Regions from separate parts of the Pseudoalteromonas sp. MB41 genome, predicted to be linked through region 4. Evidence: predicted binding sites of a transcription regulator. Region 4 holds the regulator's gene; each other region holds the start of a gene.
The links. Region 4 encodes sigma-54, which starts transcription at its own class of promoters, with help from an activator protein. Its sites were predicted from a motif close to GTTGGCACGNNNNTNGNNT; they were not measured.
Positions count from the first base shown of each region.

Region 1: fliE (flagellar hook-basal body complex protein FliE) is a predicted target of sigma-54. The motif match lies at 1,544-1,562, and genes of this name have one in related genera.
Region 2: LPA49_RS21220 (DUF1328 domain-containing protein) is a predicted target of sigma-54. The motif match lies at 2,371-2,389, and genes of this name have one in related genera.
Region 3: glnA (glutamate--ammonia ligase) is a predicted target of sigma-54. The motif match lies at 2,240-2,258, and genes of this name have one in related genera.

Region 1 is NZ_JAJJZF010000016.1:68,264-71,815, reverse strand. It holds gene LPA49_RS15115 (PAS domain-containing sensor histidine kinase) at 1-33, shown strand, start outside; gene LPA49_RS15110 (sigma-54 dependent transcriptional regulator) at 30-1,436, shown strand; gene fliE (flagellar hook-basal body complex protein FliE) at 1,601-1,933, shown strand; gene fliF (flagellar basal-body MS-ring/collar protein FliF) at 1,954-3,552, shown strand, end outside.
Region 2 is NZ_JAJJZF010000040.1:4,878-8,429, forward strand. It holds gene oadA (sodium-extruding oxaloacetate decarboxylase subunit alpha) at 1-1,637, opposite strand, end outside; gene LPA49_RS21215 (OadG family transporter subunit) at 1,653-1,901, opposite strand; gene LPA49_RS21220 (DUF1328 domain-containing protein) at 2,435-2,608, shown strand; gene LPA49_RS21225 (hypothetical protein) at 2,661-2,852, shown strand; gene LPA49_RS21230 (hypothetical protein) at 2,910-3,552, opposite strand, start outside.
Region 3 is NZ_JAJJZF010000006.1:73,093-76,644, forward strand. It holds gene typA (translational GTPase TypA) at 1-1,807, opposite strand, end outside; gene glnA (glutamate--ammonia ligase) at 2,314-3,552, shown strand, end outside.
Region 4 is NZ_JAJJZF010000013.1:34,017-37,568, reverse strand. It holds gene ptsN (PTS IIA-like nitrogen regulatory protein PtsN) at 1-148, opposite strand, end outside; gene hpf (ribosome hibernation promoting factor) at 152-439, opposite strand; gene LPA49_RS13300 (RNA polymerase factor sigma-54) at 466-1,962, opposite strand; gene lptB (LPS export ABC transporter ATP-binding protein) at 2,077-2,802, opposite strand; gene lptA (lipopolysaccharide transport periplasmic protein LptA) at 2,799-3,320, opposite strand; gene lptC (LPS export ABC transporter periplasmic protein LptC) at 3,310-3,552, opposite strand, start outside.

The sequences.
Region 1 (3,552 bases), on a different contig from region 4:
AGTGCAGAAACTACGTCAGTGGAGGCAAGATGAATACGAACTCTATTTTAGTCGTTGAAGACGACGCAGGCTTACGCGAAGCCTTAATTGATACATTGGAAATGTCAGGTATTGATTGCATCGCTGCCGACAGTGCCGAGCAAGCAATGGTATTGCTAAAGCAAGGGACGTATTCATTGGTGGTAAGCGATGTACAAATGGGCGCGATGAGCGGCCTTGATTTATTGCGTAGCATTAAACTTAATTACCCTGAACTACCAGTATTAATGATGACAGCATACGCCACCATTGATGATGCGGTTGAGGCAATGCGTTTAGGGGCTATTGATTATATGGCTAAACCATTTGCACCCGAAGTTTTATTGAATATGGTGAGTCGTTATTTACCCGAGAAAGAAAAAGAAACCGATGGGCCGATTGTCGCGGATCCATCCAGTATTAAATTACTTGAGCTGGCCAGTAAAGTGGCACGTTCAGATGCCAGTGTCATGGTGCTCGGACCCAGTGGTTCGGGTAAAGAAGTGCTGGCGCGCTTTATTCACGATAAATCAAGTCGCGCTGACGCCCCTTTTGTAGCGATTAACTGTGCCGCTATTCCTGAGAACATGTTAGAAGCGACCTTGTTTGGTTATGAAAAAGGCGCATTTACTGGGGCGATTCAAGCGTGTCCGGGCAAATTTGAACAAGCACAAGGTGGCACTATCTTGCTTGACGAAATCACCGAAATGGATTTGGGTCTGCAAGCTAAGTTACTGCGTGTTTTGCAAGAGCGTGAAGTTGAGCGTTTGGGTGGTCGTAAAACCATTGAGCTCGATGTTAGGGTACTCGCAACCAGTAACCGTGATTTAAAAGAAGCTGTTAGCGAAAATTTATTCAGAGAAGATTTGTATTATCGTTTAAATGTTTTTCCTTTAATGTGGCGTCCGCTGTGTGAGCGCCCAGGTGATATTATTGTCCTTGCAGAGCATTTAATTGAGCGTCATTGCATCAGAAGTAAAGAGCCTATCGCATTATTAACTGAGCAAGCTAAGCAAAAACTGCTATCGCATGCTTGGCCGGGTAATGTCCGAGAACTTGATAATGTGATTCAGCGTGCACTGATACTATGTGATGGTAATAGCATTCATGAAGACGATATATTTATTGAAGAGCTCTTAGTGGCTAAAGCACAGACTGTAAATAGTGCACCGGTGCAAAATGCCCCGGTTTATAAAGAGCAAGTGGTTAACCCCATGCATGACGAAATTCCATCTGTGAACGAGCAGGGAAATTATAAAGATGAGCTTAAAGACAAAGAGCATCGCATTATTTTAGAAACCCTAGCTAGGTGCCAAGGAAAGCGCAAAGAGGTTGCTGAAACATTAGGGATTAGTCCACGAACACTTAGATATAAACTAGCTCAAATGCGCGACTTAGGTATTGCATTACCCGCTTAAAAGCATCCCCCCTTAACTGACAAGCTCACTCCGTGTGGGCTTGTTTGCTGTCAAAACTCTGACAAACAAAATAACCATCTAACACATTGATTTATAGTGTTTTATTTTGTGGCACGTTTTGTGCTTTATCTGTGTATAAGTAAACTGCATTGTCAGAGAGTATTATGAAAGTTCAAAACAGCGCATTATTTCAAGAAATGCAATCTATGGCACTTGAAGCTAGCCGTAGTCAATCCGTTAATAATTTACCAACTCAGGCTCAGCCAACATCATCGGCGCAATTTGGTGACTTACTTACAAGCGCGCTAGATACCGTTAATGGCCTGCAGCAAGAAGCAAAACAAAAAGTAACAGCACTTGAGATGGGAGACCGCAGTGTATCCCTTGCTGAAGTAATGATTGCTTCGCAAAAGTCTTCGGTTGCTTTTGAAGCAACGGTGCAAGTTCGCAACAAACTTGTTGAAGCATATAAAGAAATCATGAACATGCCTGTTTAACTAGGTAGTGGAGAATTATTGTGGCGCAATCTAATCAATCAACTGATCTAGCCCTCGCAGGCGGCGGTGTCGATACTTCAGACACGGATGATCAACAAGAGCAAAAGTCAGGCTACCTCAGTGCCCTCAATGGCGTTGATGTATTACGTCAGGTGACGTTGGTCATTGCACTGGCTATTTGTTTGGCAATCGCAATTTTTATTATTATCTGGGCTCGTCAACCAGATATGCGACCGCTGGGTAAAATGCCAACCGAAGAGCTTATCCAAACGCTGGACTTTTTAGACGCACAGAAGATTGATTATGAACTTGATGGTAATGTCATCTCAGTTGAAGAAGGCGAATACCAAAATATTAAATTATTGATGGCCCGTGAAGGTCTTGAGCAAGCGCCAAGCTCAGGCACCGACATCATCATGCAAGATATGGGCTTTGGTGTTAGCCAACGCTTAGAACGTGAACGTTTAAAACATGGTCGTGAGCAGCAACTTGCTCGTACAATCGAAGAGCTAAAAAATGTCACTCGCGCCAAAGTGCTTTTAGCAATTCCAAAAGAAAACGTATTTGCTCGTCGTGAAAAATTACCATCAGCTACCGTTGTACTGACTCTTAAACGTGGCCGTATGTTAGATGGTGAAGAAATCGACTCAGTTGTTGATATTGTTGCCTCTGCAGTACAAGGTCTTTCACCTGAGCGTGTTACGGTGACAGATCAAAACGGTCGCTTACTTAATTCGGGTTCACAAAATTCACTGGCAGCGCGTTCTCGCAAAGAATATGAAATTGAGCGCAAGCGTGAAGAAGAATACTTAAATAAAATCGACAGCATCTTAATTCCTGTCGTAGGCTTAGGTAATTACACTGCGCAAGTTGATTTAAATATGGACTTTAGTGCGGTAGAAGAAACACAAAAGCGCTACAACCCAGACTTACCTGCAGTGCGCAGTGAAACAACATTTGAAGAAAATAACATTGGTGGCCTTGCTGTGGGGATCCCAGGTGCCTTGACTAATCAACCGCCTGTTAATTCAAATATTCCTGAAGTTGCAGGACAAGGGGGCGCTGGTAGTGCAATGAACCCAAGTCGTTCGCACAAAGAAGCAACCCGTAATTACGAGCTAGATACCACTATTTCTCATAAGCGTCAGCAAACAGGTGTTATTCGTCGTATTAGTGTATCTGTTGCGGTTGACTATGTGCCGCAAGTGGGTGAAAACGGCGAGACAACAATGGTTCCTCGTTCTGTTGAAGCGCTGTCAAATATCCGTCGCTTGCTACAAGGCGGAGTGGGGTTTGATATGCAACGTGGTGATGCGCTTGAAGTTGTTACTGTTCCGTTTGTACGTGAAGATACCGCTGCGGCCATAGAAGTGCCTATTTGGGAACAAGACTGGTTTATGAAGATATTGCGTTTATCATTAGGTGCATTAGTGATTATCGTACTTATCATGGCGGTTGTGAAACCTATGCTGAAACGCTTAATTTACCCAGATGATACACTTGAAGAGTATGATGAAGATGCACTTAGCTCTGGTGTAGATATTGGTGATAGTACGCTAGATATGCTAAATAAAGACTTTGACTCTGCTGCTGTAGGATTCTCAAGTGATGGTACACTA
Region 2 (3,552 bases), on a different contig from region 4:
TTTACCGTTTGGCCCGGCTTTACCTTAATTTTAAAGATATTACCCGCCAATGGCGCATTGAGCGTTTCACCCGCTGACGCTGATGCCGATTGTGGAATTAATTCGCTGTCTTTAAGAGTAACTTCTTTAAGCTCACCACCTTGCGCTACTACGACATCGTAAACTTTCCCATCAACTTTTACGCTATACTGCTCAGCTTTAACGGCATTTTTACCTGACGTAGGTTGTTTACTTTCAGTCTGGGCAGTTTCAGCGGTTGGAACTGCTTCAAATGCATCAGGATTATGGCGGTTTTTAATAAACTTCAAGCCAATTTGCGGGAATAATGCATAAGTAAGCACATCATCAATCACTTCATCAGCAAGCTCTAAGCCTTGCTCTTTGGCTTCTTTTAAAAGCTCAGCTTCTAATTTCTCAAGTTCAGGCTCAAGTTTATCAGCAGGGCGACAAGTAATCGGTTCAGCACCATCAAGGACGCGTTCTTGCAACTCTTTATTCATTGGCGCTGGTGTCGCACCATATTCACCTTTAAGTACACCGGCAGTTTCTTTAGTGATTGTTTTATAACGCTCACCAGTTAATACATTAAGTACCGCTTGTGTTCCTACTATTTGCGAGGTGGGTGTAACAAGCGGAATGAACCCTAAGTCTTCACGAACACGCGGGATCTCAAGTAATACTTGGTCTAATTTATCTGCTGCACCTTGCTCTTTAAGCTGGTTTTCCATGTTAGTTAACATGCCGCCAGGCACTTGTGCTAGTAAAATTCGACCATCAACCCCTTTTAAGCTGCCTTCAAATGCCGCATACTTTTTGCGAACATCACGGAAGTACGCAGCAATTTCTTCAAGTTGATTTAAATCGAGTTCAGTATCGCGCTCTGTGCCTTCAACAATTGACACAATTGTTTCAGTGGCACTGTGGCCATACGTCATACTCATTGACGATATTGCGGTATCAAGCATATCAATACCCGCATCAATTGCTTTTTGATATGTTGCAGTGCTAAGCCCCGTAGTCGCATGACATTGCATAGCAATCGGAATTGAAACTGTCTCTTTCAACCCTTTAATGAGTTGCTCACACTCATACGGTTTTAATAAACCCGCCATATCTTTAATACAAATAGAGTGACAACCAAGCTCTTCTAATTGTTTAGCAAGTTTTAACCACATATCAAGCGTATGAACAGGGCTTACCGTATACGAAATAGTCCCTTGCGCGTGCGCTCCCACTTTAACAGCCGCTTTAATCGCCGTTTCTAAGTTACGTACATCATTCATCGCATCGAAAATACGGAATACATCAACGCCATTTTTATGGGCGCGTTCAACAAATTTTTCAACAACGTCATCAGCATAGTGGCGATAACCTAAAAGGTTTTGACCGCGTAATAACATTTGCTGTTTAGTGTTTGGCATTGCCGCCTTTAGCTCACGGATACGCTGCCAAGGGTCTTCACCTAAATAACGGATACAGGAGTCAAAAGTAGCTCCCCCCCATGATTCAATAGACCAATAACCTGCATGATCAAGCTTTTCGGCAATAGGCAGCATATCATCTAGGCGCATACGCGTTGCTAAGAGAGACTGATGCGCATCACGCAATACTAATTCGGTTAGTTTTAATTTAGCCATGTTCAAGCTGCTCCGTTATTGTTGTTTATTTCTAAATTGAGCGATAGCAGCGCTGATAGCTGCAATATGTGTCGGTGGTACCCCTTGCTGAGGCTGTAATTTTGCGGTTCGGACTGGAACTGAGCTCGCAGAGTTTTCAAATCGCCCCAACAATTTCGACATCAGCAGTACGGCTGAAATCAAAATACTGAGAAAGATAAATACACCCACCATACCCGTTAGCATTAAGCTGGCTGCGGTTGTAAGTAAGCCACCAATATCCATACTGCTCCCCTCGCTACTCAGAATAAAAAAACACTTAAATCGAATATTTAAACATTCATAATAACAAACAAAACTTATTTTTAAAGCTTTATTGTCAATTGGTAAAACCAATTAATTACAGGGTAACACATCAAACAATTAATTAACACCAAGCCATTACGGCAATTAACTACCCAATATAGACGATAAAAATACTCAATATAGTCAAAAGTTATATGTAAAAATAGTTAACTGTGTAACGTAGCAGCGTAAAAATCAGCTAAAGCAAGGGGTTTGGTAACTTGTATGCCATACAGGTTAAATTGGTCTTACCAAGAAAACATAATCACAGGCGTCCACTTTCAGCATAGAAGTTGAAAAATTATCACTATGAATAAGTTACATGATCACTCGTAATAATTACCAAACGACACGCCACAAAAAAAACCGAGAACAAAACTAACAAATTGAAAAATAAGGACTTTAAAACTTTGGTATGGAACTCGCTTCAGTCTAATCAACCGAAACGAAATTAAATAACCAAGGAGAACATTATGTTACGCTGGACAGTTACTTTTTTAGTTATAGCGCTAATCGCTGCAGTGTTAGGTTTTGGCGGTATTGCAGGGGCCGCAGCAGGCATAGCTAAAATCATATTTTTTATATTCTTAGTTTTACTTGTTATTTCACTTATATCAGGTGCTCTTAGAGGCAATGTACCTAAGTAATAACAAACCAACAGCAATTTACTTTACTAATTTATTTACAAGGAATTTCATTATGAAAAATTCAACTTTAAAAGCAGCTACTATCGCCCTATTTTCAGCTTTATTTATTATGGGGTGTGAAGACAACACAGCAGAAGAAGCTGGTGAGCGCATTGATGAAGCAGTAACCGACGCTCAAAATGCAGTAGAAGATGCATGCGAAGAAGTTAAAGAAGGTGTAAAAGCAGAAGAAACTAACTGCTAAAAATAGACATCTTACGAAAAAGCGGCTTATAAAGCCGCTCTTTTTTTACTTAATTTTTTACTTACATTGAACAGTTAATACCTTCCCTGACGCCATACTGTTAATTTGCCAATTACCATCGACTAAACTCACCTTCGCTATATCACTTACTTCAAAGTCGCCGGGTACATTCAAACGGGTTAAATTATCAGCCAGTTGCTGCTGACAGTATGGGGGTGTATCACCATGCATTACCAACACCGGCTTATCAGTGCGCTTTGCAAAGTCATTGATTGCATCTCGATATACTTTAAAGGCGTCGCAGTCGCTTCGGCGTAAATCAGCGCATGGCTGCTTTTTAGTTGAACGATAGATATCGGCTTGAAAGCCAAACACATATGCTTTCGCACTCTGATTAACTAACGCCTGATTTAACCAATTTACATTAAGCTTGTCTCGTGTATCGGCCGCATCAAGTGCAACATGTTTATCAGTTTTTAGTATTTGAGAGCGGCCATTAAACGTACCTGGTATATGCAAAGTGCGAAACTCTATTCCGTCAAACTGCCAGCGAGCGTTTTCAAGCATATCGGCCTGCTGTGTAAAGCCCTCTAGCTGCTTCGCTTTTTTAACGTATGCTTCGTCATACATTAATCCTTTAACGTAGTTTAATCGCTCAAGTTCATCAAAACGGGGATTTAGCGTAGCACGGTCACAGTCG
Region 3 (3,552 bases), on a different contig from region 4:
GGCTCGCACGTTTACGATCACTTTCAGTTAAGTGACGCTTACGAATACGAATATTTTCAGGTGTTACTTCTACTAACTCGTCATCATCGATAAACTCAAGCGCTTGCTCAAGTGTGTAGTTCAATGGTGGTGTTAATGTTTGCGCTTCATCAGTACCTGATGCACGAACGTTCGTTAGCTGCTTACCTTTAAGTGCGTTTACAGTTAGGTCGTTATCACGGCTATGAATACCGATAACCATACCTTCGTAAACTTCTACACCGTGACCGATGAATAGCTTACCGCGCTCTTGAAGGTTGAATAATGCGTTAGTTAACGCTTTACCTGTTGCGTTAGCGATCATTACACCATTTTTACGTAGACCGATGTTACCGCCTTTATGAGGACCGTAATGATCAAACGTGTGGTACATAAGACCTGAACCTGATGTAAGCGTCATGAAATCAGTTTGGAAACCAATTAAACCACGGCTCGGCATCATAAAGTCCATACGCATACGGCCTTTACCATCTGGCGCCATGTCAGTTAGTTCACCTTTACGCAGACCAATTTGTTCCATGATAGAACCTTGGTGCTCTTCTTGACAGTCAATCGTTACTGTTTCGTACGGTTCTTCTAATACACCATCTACAGTGCGTAAGATTACTTCTGGACGAGAAACAGCAAGCTCGTAGCCTTCACGACGCATGTTTTCGATTAAGATACCTAAGTGAAGTTCACCACGGCCTGATACACGGAAGCTATCTGGGTTGTCAGTTTCTTCAACGCGTAATGCAACGTTGTGAACAAGCTCAGCTTGTAAACGCTCAAGGATATTACGTGATGTTACGAACTTACCTTCTTTACCCGCAAATGGCGACGTGTTTACAGAGAACGTCATTGTTACTGTCGGCTCATCAACTGATAGCGGAGGTAACGCTTCAACGTTAGAAGGCGCACACACTGTATCAGAGATTTTTAATTCGCCGATACCTGTCACAGTTACGATATTACCCGCATAACCACGGTCTGTATCAATTCGCTCAAGACCTAAGTAGCTTTGAACCGCACCAATTTTACCATTACGTTTTGTGCCATCAGCACTGATAATAGTTACTTGTTGGTTAGGCGCTACAGAACCACGCTTGATTCGGCCGATACCGATTACACCTACGTATGAGTTGTAATCAAGTTGAGAAATCTGCATTTGGAAGTCACCTTCAGGATCTGCATCCGGTGGTGATACTTCGTCAACGATCATCTTGAACATAGGTTCCATGTTGTCAGATGGTTCGTCTAAATCTAATGTTGCCCAGCCGTTGATAGCTGATGCGTAGATAACTTTAAAGTCTAACTGTTCGTCAGTTGCACCAAGGTTATCGAATAAATCAAAGATTTGATCCATAACCCAATCAGGGCGTGCACCCGGCTTATCAATTTTATTGATAACAACGATTGGCTTCAAACCTTGCGCGAACGCTTTTTGCGTTACGAAGCGCGTTTGTGGCATTGGACCTTCTTGAGCATCAACAAGTAACAATACTGAGTCAGCCATCGAAAGTACGCGTTCAACTTCACCACCGAAGTCGGCGTGTCCTGGGGTGTCTACGATATTGATGTGGTAATCATTCCAAGAGATGGCTGTGTTTTTAGCCAAAATGGTAATACCACGTTCTTTCTCAATGTCGTTTGAGTCCATCACGCGCTCTTCATTACCGCCGCGTGTTTCTAATGTGCCTGATTGCTCAAGCAGTTTATCAACCAAAGTTGTTTTACCGTGGTCAACGTGGGCGATAATCGCTATATTTCTTAACTTTTCGATGCTCATATTTTTTCTCAGAGAAATTGAATCTCATTGATCCTGCAAGATCTACGCACTCACCTGCATTTTCAACAGATGTCTAAGCATAGGATTTAAAAGGGCGCATATTATCCCTTAATAATGGCATGGATGAAAGTTTATCCAATACAATTTTATAAACTTTCTTCAGGCTTTTTATAAGTATCTGTTTTATAAATGACAATTTTATTAATTTTATCTTTAATCGAACATCAAAACTGGTAAAAAATTACCTTTTTAGCAATATTTTGGCACTAAAGTACATTTCGTTTATGCTATCTAGGGTGGCTAATCGTTGTGCAAATACAACCGGTAAGCATAACGCACCACAATGAACATTTTACGCACCAAAACAGTGCAAAAATAATTAACAAAATGCGCTTTATTTTATTTTTATAAGCTTAAACAAGGCGTTAAAAATTTGGCATGAAACCAGCTTACATAGAACAAAAGCAATAATGCAGCAAAAATAAAACCCAACAATTGGAGGACACATGTCACAATCGGTTTTAGATTTTATCAAAGAAAATGACGTTAAGTTCATTGATTTACGCTTTACTGATACCAAAGGTAAAGAACAGCATGTTTCTATTCCTCATCATCAGGTTGATGAAGACTTCTTTGAAGACGGCAAAATGTTTGACGGTTCTTCAATTGCTGGTTGGAAAGGTATCAACGAATCAGACATGGTATTAATGCCTGTTCCTGAGTCTGCAAAAATGGACCCATTTTCTGAAGAAGCAACTTTAATCGTACGTTGTGACGTTGTTGAGCCTTCAACACTTCAAGGTTACGAGCGTGACCCTCGCTCTGTTGCTAAACGTGCAGAAGAGTACATGCGTTCAACTGGTATCGCAGACACAGTATTATTTGGCCCAGAGCCAGAGTTCTTCCTATTTGATGACGTTAAATACAAATCAGACATGTCTGGTTCTATGTATAAAATCGACGACATCGAAGCGGCTTGGAACTCAGATAAAGATTACGAAGGTGGCAACAAAGGTCATCGTCCAGGTGTTAAAGGTGGTTACTTCCCATGTTCACCAATCGACTCATCTCACGACTGGCGTTCAGCAACGTGTTTAGTTCTTGAAGAGCTAGGCCAAGTTGTTGAAGCACACCACCACGAAGTAGCAACTGCGGGTCAAAACGAAATCGCAACACGCTTCAATACAATGGTATTAAAAGCTGACGAAATCCAAGAGATGAAATATGTTATCCATAACATGGCTCACCTTTATGGTAAAACAGCGACATTCATGCCTAAGCCGCTTGTAGGTGATAACGGTTCTGGTATGCACTGTCACCAATCTTTAGGTAAAGATGGCGTGAACATCTTCGCTGGTGACAAATACGCAGGTCTTTCTGAAGAAGCGCTTTACTACATCGGTGGTATCATCAAGCACGCTAAAGCAATCAACGCATTCGCTAACGCGTCAACTAACTCGTACAAACGTCTTGTACCAGGCTTCGAAGCGCCAGTAATGCTTGCATACTCTGCACGTAACCGCTCTGCTTCAATCCGTATCCCTGTAGTACCATCTGCAAAAGGACGTCGTATCGAAGTACGCTTCCCTGATCCAACAGCAAACCCATACTTAGCATTCTCTGCAATGCTTATGGCTGGCCTTGACGGTATTCAAAACAAGATCCACCCTGGCGATGCAATGGATAAAGACTTATACGATCTACCTGCTGAAGAAGCAGCTGAGATCCCACAAGTTGCCTCTTCA
Region 4 (3,552 bases):
TCAATAGGGCATTGAGTATATCTTGCTGAGATAAATGAGGGAGCTGCTCATGAGCCAGTTCGCTGATAAATTCGAGAATTCTTTTTTTGCTATTAAAAAGGACCGCAGCTTTGCTGCAGTCCTGGTTAGTAAGTGAACTAAGTTTCATAATTTAGTGTCGAGCTAATTTCTCTTTGTGTTTAATTACTTGACGATCAAGTTTATCGATTAACGAGTCGATGGCTGCATACATATCTTGGTGTTCAGTAGAGGCAAATAACTCGCCTCCGTTTACATGTAAAGTTGCTTCTGCTTTTTGGCTTAGTTTTTCTACATCTAGAATGACATGAACATTATTAATGTGGTCAAAATGCCTTTCTAGTTTCGCAAACTTGGTGTTTACATAGTCTCTTAATGAATCTGTGATTTCTACATGACGACCAGTTAAATTTAGTTGCATAAGCATTTTCCTTCTATGTAAAACGTCTAAATCAGACTCTTACGCTGATTCGACGGAGGTATTGCTAGAGACTCTCGATATTTTGCTATTGTCCGTCTAGCTACTTTAATTCCTTGCTCAGCCAATATATCTGCAATTTTGCTATCACTCAATGGTTTAGCTGTGTTTTCTGCGGCGATTAGCTTTTTGATTAAAGCGCGAATTGCCGTAGATGAACACTCACCCCCATTTTCAGTGCTTACATGGCTGGAGAAGAAATATTTCAACTCAAAAATTCCCCGCGGGGTATGCATGTATTTTTGTGTTGTTACTCGCGAAATTGTTGATTCATGCATTTCGACCATTTCCGCGACATCATTTAATACCATGGGTTTCATGGCCTCAGGACCATGTTCAAAGAAAGCCTGTTGTTGTTGAACAATACAGTTAGTCACTTTTAATAACGTGTCATTACGGCTTTCTAAGCTTTTAATAAACCATTTTGCTTCTTGTAAATGAGAGCGAATAAATTGGCTATCACTGCTTGATTTTACAGAACGTGACATCGCCGCATAGTGGCTATTCACTCTGATTTTCGGCATGCAGTCTGGGTTTAGTTCAACTACCCAACGGCCTTTTATTTTTTTTACGGATACATCGGGTATCACGTATTCAGATTCTTCTCTAACAATTGTATCCGCAGGCTTTGGATTTAAGCTGTGGATCAATGTCATGACTTCTTTCAGCTCACTTTCTTTAAGCTTAGTCTTTTTCATCAAAGTGCGATAGTCACGACTCGCTAATAATTCAATATGTTCTGATAACACCATTTTAGTTTCAGCTAAATAGGGGGTGTCAACATCGAATTGGCGTAATTGAATACACAAACATTCTTGTAAACTACGTGCGCCAATACCGACAGGATCGAATAATTGGATTCTTTTTAGGACAGCTTCGACTTCATCAAGTTCGATTTCTTCTTCATCGTTATTTTGATTGAAGCTTTCAACAATGTCTTCGCAGCTTACGGTTAAAATACCCGAATCATCAATTGCCTCAACAATCGCAACGGCAATCGCTTCGTCTGTTGGGCTGAATGGAGTCAGTTGTAACTGCCACATTAGGTATTCGTGGAGAGTTTCGGTTGATGCGCCTTGGTAAATTGATTCATCTTCAGGCATTGGACCTGAGGAACTTGATGGGGCAGCACTCATGTACTCATCCCACGTAACATCCATTGCTAAGTCGTCACTTACGGTGTCTTTGTTGAGGGCATCACTGCTTTCTTGCTCGTACTCGCTCGCAGCTTCGTCAGCCGACGCGCTTAGTTGGGTATCGTCAGATTCGGCTTTTTGCTCGTTCTTGCCAATACTCTCTTCTGCATAATCTGCTTCTTCAACTTCAAGCAAAGGGTTAGAGTCTAACGCTTCTTGAATTTCTTGCTGGAGATCCAATGTACTGAGCTGCAACAAACGGATAGCCTGTTGCAGTTGTGGAGTCATTGTAAGTTGCTGGCCCATGCGCAGCTGTAATGATTGCCTCATGTATCCCTAACAATCCTTTTTAGTCTTATCAAACAATAGCACGATGCCGTTAACTATTTATTTGATTTATTGTCATTGTTATAAGTCTAGCAGATGCTCTAGTCGGTGGCGTATTTAAAGCCTGAATTGCTCGCCTAGATACACATCGCGTACAGTTTGGTCGGCTAACACATGTTCAGGTGTACCTGATGCAATTAGCTCCCCATGAGAAACAATGTAGGCTTTTTCACAAACATCAAGGGTTTCTCTCACATTGTGGTCAGTAATTAATACACCAATACCACGATTTTTTAAGTGCTCGATAATTTTCTTTATATCTAACACTGAAATAGGATCAACACCAGCAAAAGGCTCATCGAGCAAAATAAATTTAGGGTCAGCGGCCAGTGCGCGTGCTATTTCAACACGACGGCGTTCACCCCCTGACAATGCCATACCTTGGCTGTCACGAATGTGTTGAATGCTAAATTCATCAAGTAAGCTGTTGAGTGTTTCTTCGCGGCCTTGTTTATTGAGATCTTTACGGGTCTCTAAAATGGCCATTAAGTTTTGATAAACGGTCAGTTTTCTAAAAATCGATGATTCTTGTGGCAAATAGCCAATACCTAAGCGAGCGCGGCTGTGCATTGGCAATAAGGTGATGTCGTTATCATCAATGCTTATTTTACCTTTGTCACTGGGCACTAATCCCACAATCATGTAAAAGGTGGTTGTTTTACCTGCGCCATTTGGCCCAAGTAAACCGACAATGCTGCCAGCTTCTACCTCAAGGCCTACATTTTTTACAACTTGGCGACCTTTATAGCTCTTAGCTAATAGCTCTGCTTTTAGTGTGCTCATGGCTGGCCTTCATCGTTCTTTTTGTTATCAACAGGCACTAAAATAGTGTGTACACGATCGGTCGAGTTTTCATCTTTCTCGGCACTTATCAGTTGCTGTTCCATATCGTATGTAATGCTCTTGGCACTGACTTTTTGGCCTGCTTGAGTCACTTGTGCATTGCCAACGAGTGTTAATAAGCGTTTAGCAACATCGTAACGAACTTCTTCAGCACTGGCGCTCATAATAGTGCCGTCAGCTTGTTTTTCTTCAAAGTAAGCGGGCTTTCCTGTGGCAATAATTAATTCAACCGTGCCTTCAACTTCACCTGCATGTGCTTCGAGTCGGTCCGCTGTAATACGACGGTTACCATGTATGATCTCGACATTATCTTCGAAGATACCAATGCCATTTTTTAGCTGACCTTCTTGGCGATCAGAGCTAATGCTGATTGGTGTGCCAGCCTGCTCAGCAGCTGCGCCAGAAAACGCAATCAATAAGCTTGGGATCAGGAGTAATTTCTTAAGTTTATTGGTCATAGTATATGGTTCGTGTATGGTTAGTTAACTCAACAATTTCGGCTTTTAAATCGGCTTTTAAACCTTTACCGGTAATTTTTAAATTCGGTCCTGTCAGCGTGACAGGTTGCTTAGAAAACATGGTCATTTTGTCAATGTCGATGTTAATGTTCTCAGCTTTAATATCTTCGATCATGCCATTATGGGTAAGGTTTTTAGCAACCACATCCCCTTCGAATACAAGCTGATCGTT